Regions from separate parts of the Sinorhizobium sojae CCBAU 05684 genome, predicted to be linked through region 1. Evidence: predicted binding sites of a transcription regulator. Region 1 holds the regulator's gene; the other holds the start of a gene.
What was found. The regulator PhoB, encoded in region 1, activates phosphate uptake and scavenging genes when phosphate is short. The targets are predictions, from matches to a motif close to TGTCATNNANCTGTCAT.

Region 1 (4,633 bases):
TCCGCTATGACTACGACGATGAAGACGAAGGCTGCCACCATGAACCCATCGAAGATTTCCGCCCGCGGTGTGCAGGTCTATTATGGCGACAAACACGCCATTAAGGACGTCGACATCGAGATACATCCCCGCTCCGTAACCGCCTTCATCGGCCCGTCCGGTTGCGGCAAGTCGACCTTCCTGCGGTGCATCAATCGGATGAACGACACGATCAGCAGTTGCCGGGTCGAGGGCCATATCGCAATTGACGGCGAAGATATCTACGATCCGAAGGTGGATCCGGTGCAGTTGCGCGCCAAGGTCGGCATGGTCTTCCAGAAGCCGAACCCCTTCCCGAAGTCGATCTACGAAAACGTCGCCTACGGTCCACGCATACACGGCCTGGCCTCCAGGAAGTCGGACCTCGATGACATTGTCGCCTCCGCCCTTCAGAAAGCCGGCCTTTGGAACGAAGTGAAGGATCGCCTGGACGCTCCGGGTACCGGCCTCTCCGGCGGCCAGCAGCAGCGCCTTTGCATTGCTCGCGCCGTCGCCGTCAGCCCGGAAGTCATCCTCATGGATGAACCCTGCTCGGCACTTGATCCGATCGCCACCGCCAAGGTCGAGGAACTGATCCACGAGCTTCGCGAGAACTTCACCATCGTTATTGTAACCCACTCGATGCAGCAGGCGGCACGCGTGTCGCAGCGTACGGCGATGTTCCACCTTGGCAATCTGGTTGAAGTGGACGACACCGATAAGATCTTCACCAATCCGGACGACCAACGCACGCAGGACTACATCATGGGCCGGTTCGGCTAAGCGGAACCGCTCGCATACGCCCGCTAACCTGTTGGAACCGATCGAGCGCGTTCCCGAGGAATAGAAGATGACTCATCCACACATCATGTCCGCCTTCGACGAAGAGTTGAAGTATCTCACGCGCCGTATCTCCGAGATGGGTGGGCTGGCCGAGCAAATGGTGGCCGACTCCGTGCGGGCACTGGTCAATTCCGACTTGGCGCTCGCCCAGAAGGTCATTTCGGACGATGCCATGCTCGACGAGGCCGAACGCCAGATCGGCGAGAAGGCGATCGTCACCATAGCCAAGCGCCAGCCCATGGCCGCGGACCTGCGCGAAATCATGGGCTCCATCCGCATTGCGGCCGACCTGGAGCGCGTCGGCGATCTTGGCAAGAACACGGCGAAGCGCGTGATCGCGGTAGCCGGCTCTGGAATTCCGCGCAAGCTCGCGCGGGGCCTTGAGCATCTGGCCGAACTCGCTCTGGTCCAGCTCAAGGAAGTACTTGACGTCTTTGCTTCCCGCTCGCCGGAGAAGGCAAACAGCATCCGCCAGCGGGACGAAGAGATCGATGCGATCTACACGTCGCTTTTCCGGGAATTGCTCACCTATATGATGGAGGACCCGCGCAACATCACACCTTGCACGCATCTTCTTTTCTGCGCCAAGAACATCGAGCGGATCGGCGACCATGCGACCAATATTGCCGAGACGATCTACTATATGGCGACTGGTGCCCAGCCGCAGGGCGAGCGGCCGAAGGACGATACGACAGCGACAATGGGGTCGGTGACAGACTGAAGCGGAGAAGGAGAGGGGGGCGCCTTTCAACTGATGGATTGAGGCAAGGAGTTGTAGCTTAGATGTTGCCGAAGATAGCTGTTGTTGAAGACGAGGAAGCATTGAGCGTATTGCTGCGCTACAACCTCGAAGCCGAAGGCTTCGAGGTCGATACGATCCTTCGCGGCGACGAGGCTGAAATCCGCCTGCAGGAACGGCTGCCCGACCTCTTGATCCTCGATTGGATGTTGCCAGGCGTCTCCGGCATCGAGCTTTGCCGCAGGCTCCGACAAAGGCCGGAAACGGAGCGTTTGCCGATCATCATGCTGACGGCGCGCGGCGAGGAGAGCGAGCGCGTGCGGGGGCTCGCAACCGGCGCCGACGACTATGTCGTCAAACCATTTTCGACGCCGGAACTGATGGCGCGGGTCAAGGCGATGCTCAGGCGCGCCAAACCGGAGGTCCTGTCGACGGTGCTTCGCTGCGGCGACATCGAACTCGATCGCGAGACGCATCGCGTCCATCGCCGCAGCCGCGAGGTCCGGCTCGGACCGACGGAGTTCCGGCTGCTTGAGTTCCTCATGTCTTCGCCGGGACGGGTGTTCTCCCGCTCACAACTGCTAGACGGCGTCTGGGGCCATGACATCTACGTCGACGAGCGCACGGTCGACGTCCATGTCGGCCGCCTGCGCAAGGCGCTGAACTTTTCAAACATGCCCGACGTGATCAGGACGGTGCGCGGCGCCGGTTATTCGCTCGAAGGGTAGGCTCCAATTCAATGCGAGTTGCCAAGAAAAAAGGGCCCGTGGGGCCCTTTCAGCGTTGCTTCGTGATCGAGATTTTTCGAGATCGAACGTCAGCGGATGCGCCGGCGTTCCGCCGAAGGCTGGTAGGCAAGCCGCGCATGATAGCTGCAATAGGGCGAGGATTCCGGCGAGTCGTTGCCGCAGAAGTGAAACTCCTCCTTCAGCGGATCACCGATCGGCCACTTGCACGTCCGCTCGGTGAGCTGCGTCAGCTCCAAGCGGCGCGACATCGGCACGACGATATTCGCTGCGAGTTCGAATTCCTGTTCGGCCACCAGGTCGACGGCGACCTCTTCTTTGAGGACCGTCGCACCGGAAGGGCGGGCGACAGTGCGGGTGACGGCGCGAGCGGCGTAGTTCGGTGCACGCGGCGCCGAGGTCGTCCGCTTGGGACGCGCGGGCGTGGTGGTCCCTCCCGCCTTTGCGCGGCCCGGCAGGCTCAACCGGTGTACCTTGCCGATGACGGCATTGCGGCTGACGCCGCCCAATTGCGCCGCAATCTGGCTGGCGCTCAGGCCCTCGGACCACAGCTTCTTCAGTTTCTCGACCCGCTCGTCCGTCCAGTTCATATCTGCACTCCCCGTTCTCGGCGTTGGGATGGCAGAATCCATCACCGTCCCCCCAGAAAAAACCTGGAGTTACAACGCGATAACCATTTTGGTGACTAGGTCCGCCGCATGCGTCTAGTAATTAAATCTTAACCTACCGGCAGGGTGACTCCGTGGCAAGAGTCGCTGGAATCGCGCCGAATCGATTTCGCAGTTTTCCCCAACTTGCTGTCTCATAGTTGCATTTTTGCAAGCCCCGTGACGCGAATTTTTCGCACTACGGAATCTGCTCTCCCCGAGCGGCCGCAGGCCTTGGTTTTGTTGACATTGCGCTGCGAAATAGGAATAGTGCCAGCGCCGCCGAAAGGCGGCATTTTGATTTTTTTCAGGCAGACAATCGAACAGTCCGATAGTGATGCCGAGGAAGGAGAAGCCCAAATGGCCGCAACAACGCCGCTCTACGACACCTATTTGCGCGCGCCGTTGCGTTTCGAGCGAGGTGAGGGCGTCTGGCTGGTCGCCGAAGACGGGACGCGCTATCTCGATTTCGCCGCCGGAGTCGCCGTCAACTCGCTCGGCCATGCCCATCCGCATCTCGTCGAGGCGCTGAAGGCCCAGGCGGAGAAACTCTGGCACGTTTCCAATCTCTATGACGTTCCGGGGCAGGAAAGCCTTGCGCGGCGGCTGACGGCGGTCACCTTCGCCGACCGGGTGTTCTTCACCAATTCGGGCGCCGAGGCGCTAGAGTGTGCGATCAAGACGGCGCGCCGCTACCATTTCGCCAAGGGTCATCCGGAGCGGTTCCATATCATCACGTTCGAGGGGGCCTTCCACGGCCGCACCATCGCTACGATCGCCGCCGGCGGTCAGCAGAAATACATCGAAGGCTTCGGACCGAAGGCGCCCGGCTTCTATCAGGTGCCGTTCGGGGACATCGCCGCCGTCAAGAGCGCGATCAACGACGAGACCGCGGCGATCCTGGTCGAGCCTATCCAGGGCGAGGGTGGGGTGCGTCTGGCGTCAAAGGAGTTCCTGCAGGAGCTGCGTGCCCTCTGCGACGAATTCGGCCTCATGTTGATCCTGGATGAAGTGCAGTGCGGTGTGGGCCGCACCGGCAAGCTCTTCGCCTATGAGTGGGCAGGCATCCGGCCCGACATCATGGCCGTCGCCAAGGGGATTGGCGGCGGCTTTCCGCTCGGCGCATGCCTGGCGACGGAGGCGGCCGCCGCAGGCATGTTGGCCGGCACGCACGGCTCGACCTATGGCGGCAATCCGCTGGCGATGGCCGTCGGCAACGCGGTGCTCGACGTGGTCCTTGCCGAGGGCTTCCTCGACAATGTGCGCGACGTCGCACTCGTCTTCCGCCAAGGGCTCGCTTCGCTCAAGGATCGCTTCCCCGACGTTATCGAAGAGGTCCGCGGCGACGGCCTGATGCTCGGCATCAAGGCGAAAGTGCCCTCCACCGACCTTCTGAAGGCGATCCGGGCCGAAAGGTTGCTCGCGGTTCCGGCCGGCGAAAACGTACTGCGCCTCTTGCCTCCGCTGATCGTCACGGCGGCTGAGGCAAGGGAGGGGCTCGCGCGGGTCGAGCGCGCCGCCGAGGCAGTGAGGGCCGCAGGCGGCACAGCCGCCGCTTGAGGCTGCGACGAGCCGCTCCGGCGGGCGCCGGGGCCACATGACTAGGGAATTACGACAGGAAATACAGACACATGACCGCC
Region 2 (4,633 bases), on a different replicon from region 1:
GGCGTTCTTGTATTGAAAAAGGTCGAACGCCACCTTCAGTTCCTGTCCGATGCCGCCGGCTCCGACGAGTCCGAGCACCACGGATGACCGGACCGCCTTTTCCAGCGCGAATTGTGACGTGTTGATCATCGACGGCATGATGTCGGGGATGACCGCACCGGTCAGCACCGAGAAGCGGCTTGCACCGGATGTCAATAACGCCTCCTGCGGTTGTCTGTCGGAATCCTCGATCGCTTCGGCGAAGAAACGACCGCAGAAGCCGATCGTATCGATGAGGATGGTCATGGTCCCGGCCACGGGCCCAAGCCCGATAGAGGCAACGAATATCAGCGCCCAGACCATGTCCGGCACCGTCCGGAAGAGCGAGATGAGCATTTTGAAGACATGCCGCAACGGGCCGAAGGGCGTGAGCGTCCGCGATGCGAACCAGGCGATCGGCAGACTGAGCAGCACGCCGAAAACGGTGCCGACAAAGGCGATCTGCAGCGTCTCGACGGTACGCCACATTACCCGCGTCAGAAAAGCCGGCTCGATGTTCGGCGGCATCATCCGGTCCAGAAGCCCGTACATGCGCGGTAAGCCGGCGACGAGTTGCGACGGAGAGGGCGAGACCTGACCGACCGAGACGATGAAGAGCGCTGCAATCGCAACAAGGACGGCGAAGGTCGCTGGCGGGACGCTATGCACTCTGCCTGGCAGCACTCGATCAGGCATGGAAGACACCATCGACCCCGTCGCGACGCACCTCGCTTGCCGGCAGGTCGATCCAAACCTGGCCGCCCTTGAGGGCAATGACACGATCGGCAAAACTGACAGCATGGTCCATGTCGTGGGTGGTAAAGACCAAGGTGATGCCCTTCGTACGGACGAGGTCGCTGAAGACTTCCATCACGTCACGGCCTGCGATCGGATCGAGGCTGGCCGCCGGCTCGTCGGCGATCATCAAGGCGGGTTGCCGTATGAGCGCCCGTGCGATCGCGACGCGTTGCGCCTGCCCACCGGAGAGTTCGTCCGCCCGGGATCTCGCCTTGGCCGTCAGCTTGACCTGGGCCAGTGCCTCCATGGCCTGTTCACGAATGTCCTGCGGGGCTATCGCCTGATGCCAGGCCCCCCAACCGCCGGCAAGACCCAGCCTGCCCTGTACGACGTTGGTCAGCACCGACTGGCGCCGCACCAGGCCGTGATTTTGGAAAACAAAGCCGACGCGCTGGCGGATGCGGTGCAATTGAGTCTTGCTCGGAGACGCGCGGAAGGTCTCGCCCAGTGTGGCGACCTCGCCACTGCAGAAGGGCGTATGTCCGATCAGACATTTCAGCAATGTCGATTTGCCGGCGCCGTTGGAGCCGATCAGGGCGATTCGCTCGCCGGCCCCGACCCGGATATCGATGCCATCGAGCACCGGCTTGCCGTTGGCATAGCTCTTCTTCAATGCTTCGGTTCGAATGATTTCGGTCATCGACGGCTCCTGGCTACGACCGAAGGCCGGCGAGAGACGCCGGCCACCGATCTGATATTGGCAACAAAGGTTAGTTGACGAAGTCCTTGAATGTGTCGACGCCGATAGTGCGGTACATCGAACGGACATAATCATAGTCGCTGTCCTTGACGTCGCTCAGGAAGAAGCCGCCCTTGAACTTCTGGTTATCCTCGCCCTGCAGCACGCCGTCCATCAACTCCTTGCCATGCTCGACGAAGGCGACCCGCACCTTCTGGAGCACTTCGTCGGAAATGTCCTTGCGGGCTACCAGAATGTCGTTCGGCAGATCGCGACCGCGGGCAAGCACGGTAAAGGCCGTGTCCGGAAATGCTTTGCGCACGGACGCGAGATGGCTGAAGTTGAGGCCGATGGCGGCGATGTCGCCGCGGATCAGCGCCTCCGCCGCGACGTTGCGCGCCAGGATGACAGCCTCGTAATCGGCATTGTAATTGAGACCGGCGTCGGTAAGTGCCTGGGCCGGACCAAGGTGCTGCGACGTCGAGCCGACCGAACCGAATGAAACCTTCTTGCCCTTGAGGTCCTCGAGCGAGCGGATGGGGCCATCGGACAACGCAGCTATCTGAGCGAAATAGTCCGGGCGTTGCCAGGCGACGACGATCTTCGGCTCGGCCAGTTCCTTCATCACGACATATTCGGCCGGTCCGGTCAGGACGAGATCGATCTGGCCGGAGTTCATCGCTTCGACGGCCGAGGTTCGCGAACTGACCGGGAAGAGCTCGACGTCCAGGCCGGTGACTTTCTCAAGTGCCTTTTCGAAGCCGCCGAATTCCTGTTGCAGGGCTTCGAGGCCTTCGATGTCGGTGACGGCGAACTTGAGCGTCTCGGCCACGGCCGGAAGGACCGAAGCAATGGTAAGGGCAAGCGCTGCAATGACTGTGCGGATCATGTTTCGTCCCCTTGCTGTATAGACAGGAAGCATTTCTGTGGTTATCCCTAGCGGCGTCACGTGACGAGCTAGTGACAGTCCCGCGGCTGGCGTTCGGAAAAGACGAGGACAAGATGAATGTGCTGATCAAAAGCGGGATCGTGCTTCGTCCCGAGGGCGCGGCGAAGGCAGACCTCGCCATTGAGGACGGGCGCTTCGCGGCCGTCGTATCGCGTGCGGCGACCACAATCGACGCCGAGGGGCTTGTCGTGCTGCCTGGCATCGTCGACATCCATGGCGATGGTTTCGAGCGGCACCTCATGCCCCGGCCAGGCGTGCGTTTCGACGTCGCGATTGCCCTGCGCGACACCGATCGGCAGCTTGTCGCCAACGGCATTACCACCGCCTTTCACGGCGTCACCGTCTCCTGGGAGCCAGGCCTGCGCTCGGTGGAAGCCGCGGCCGAGGTGATCCGGGCGATCCAGTCTCTCCGCGACAGTCTCTCCTGCGATACGCGTCTGCATATTCGCTGGGAGACCTTTGCACTCGAACAATTGCCGAGGGTTCTCGAGTGGCTCGGCATGGTTCCGCGGCCGATCATCGCGCTCAACGACCACACGACCGGCTCGGTGCTCAAGGGCACGATCGCCCGCAAGCTGCCGCAGATGGCCGAGCGCTCCGGTCTTTCGCAGGAAGCCTACAAGGCGCTGCTCGACAGCGTGTGGGCAAGGCGCGCCGCTGTGCCGGCATCCATTGAAACGGTGGCGAAGGCTGCGAAGGCGAACGGCAACGTGCTGCTTGCCCATGACGAGGCGACGCCCGAGGAGCGGCGGCGCTTCCGTGCCCTCGGCGCCCATTCCTCTGAATTTCCGCTGACGCTGGAAACTGCGGCGGAGGCGTGCCGCCATGACGAGCATGTCATCCTCGGTGCGCCGAATGTCGTGCGCGGCGGCAGTCACAACGGCGCGCTCAACGCCGCCGATGCGATCCGGGCCGGCCTTTGTACCTGCCTCGCTTCGGACTACCACTATCCCTCGCCGCTGCATGCGGCGTTCAAGCTCGCGGGATCCGACCTGGCAGGACTTGGAAAGGCTTGGAAGCTGATATCGTCCAATCCGGCAGCGGCGGCAGGGCTAAATGATCGTGGGACGATCGACCCGGGCAAGCGCGCCGACCTGTTGCTAGTCGACGCCAGCCGTGCAAATCACCCGGAGATCGTCGCTTCCTTCTGCGGCGGCCGTCTGGTCTATGCAACGCGAGCACTGCATGTCGGGCCGGCTCCCGTCGCCGTAGCCTGAGACCCGGAGACAGGCATGCTCGGCCAGCCGAATTCCCCGCTTACCGCTCTTGACGGATTGACCTTGGCGCCGCGCCAGGACAGTCCGATCTGGCAGCAGATTTACAACCACATCCTTGGGCGGATCGAATCCGGCGAACTGTCGCCAGGCGAACAGCTTCCGGGCGAGAACCACATGGCCGCCCGCCTGGGCGTCACCCGCGTCACGCTCCGATGCGCATTGCAGCAGCTCCAGAAAGAGGGACATCTCACCGCCAGAAAGGGCGTCGGCATCTTCGTCCGCAGCCCGCCCGCGGTCTTCTCCATTCGCGACGGCCGGTCCTTTCGTGAGAATATCGACACCCATAGTCGCTCGATCGCGACCATCACACGGCTGCTCGCCCGCGATCAGGCCGATCAGACGAGCGCACACATGCTTGGCGTCGCAGCCGGTTCAGCGATCATCCGCCTGCGCCGGGTGCGTCTGCTCGGCGAGCAGCCGATCTATGTAAACGACAAGTATTTTCCGGCACATCGCTTCCCGGATTTCGAGGATGCCTATGGCGAGCGTCAATCGGTGAGCGACGTGTTCCGCGCCCATGGCATCGACACGTTCCGACGCGCCGAGACGCGGATCAGCGGCGGCTTTGCGTCACCGGAAGAGGCGGAAATCCTGCAACTCACGCCCGGCACGCCGGTGTTCCGGGTCAATGCCCGCAACACCGACCGCGCCAAGGCCACGATCGAATGGACGCGCGGCTGCTGGCCGCTGACATCAGTCGAATTCGTCTTCGGAGCGAGCTGACGAGGAAATGTTTACCCCAATGCTGACGGGCCCAAACCTTTAGCGCCGAGTGCGATGTGACGGAGGCCTTGGCCGGTCTTTCCGGCGGATTCGAAGTTACAGCTTTGCGCGTCCGCATAGCCGCACGGCGCTCGGAAGTCGACGTGGTTTTTTGCTATCTTCTCCTCGGGTCGTGTGGGTTCCCTGTGA

Region 2: a site for PhoB is predicted at 2,445-2,461, ahead of SJ05684_RS26625 (alpha-D-ribose 1-methylphosphonate 5-triphosphate diphosphatase). Genes of this name have one in related genera too.

Annotation. Positions count from the first base shown of each region.
Region 1 covers NZ_CP023067.1:123,656-128,288, forward strand. The annotation lists gene pstB (phosphate ABC transporter ATP-binding protein PstB) at 19-801, shown strand; gene phoU (phosphate signaling complex protein PhoU) at 869-1,582, shown strand; gene phoB (phosphate regulon transcriptional regulator PhoB) at 1,645-2,328, shown strand; gene SJ05684_RS00610 (GcrA family cell cycle regulator) at 2,418-2,936, opposite strand; gene SJ05684_RS00615 (aspartate aminotransferase family protein) at 3,354-4,553, shown strand; gene argF (ornithine carbamoyltransferase) at 4,625-4,633, shown strand, end outside.
Region 2 covers NZ_CP023068.1:1,907,812-1,912,444, reverse strand. The annotation lists gene phnE (phosphonate ABC transporter, permease protein PhnE) at 1-714, opposite strand, end outside; gene SJ05684_RS26635 (phosphonate ABC transporter ATP-binding protein) at 707-1,456, opposite strand; gene SJ05684_RS26630 (PhnD/SsuA/transferrin family substrate-binding protein) at 1,527-2,384, opposite strand; gene SJ05684_RS26625 (alpha-D-ribose 1-methylphosphonate 5-triphosphate diphosphatase) at 2,498-3,661, shown strand; gene SJ05684_RS26620 (GntR family transcriptional regulator) at 3,677-4,444, shown strand.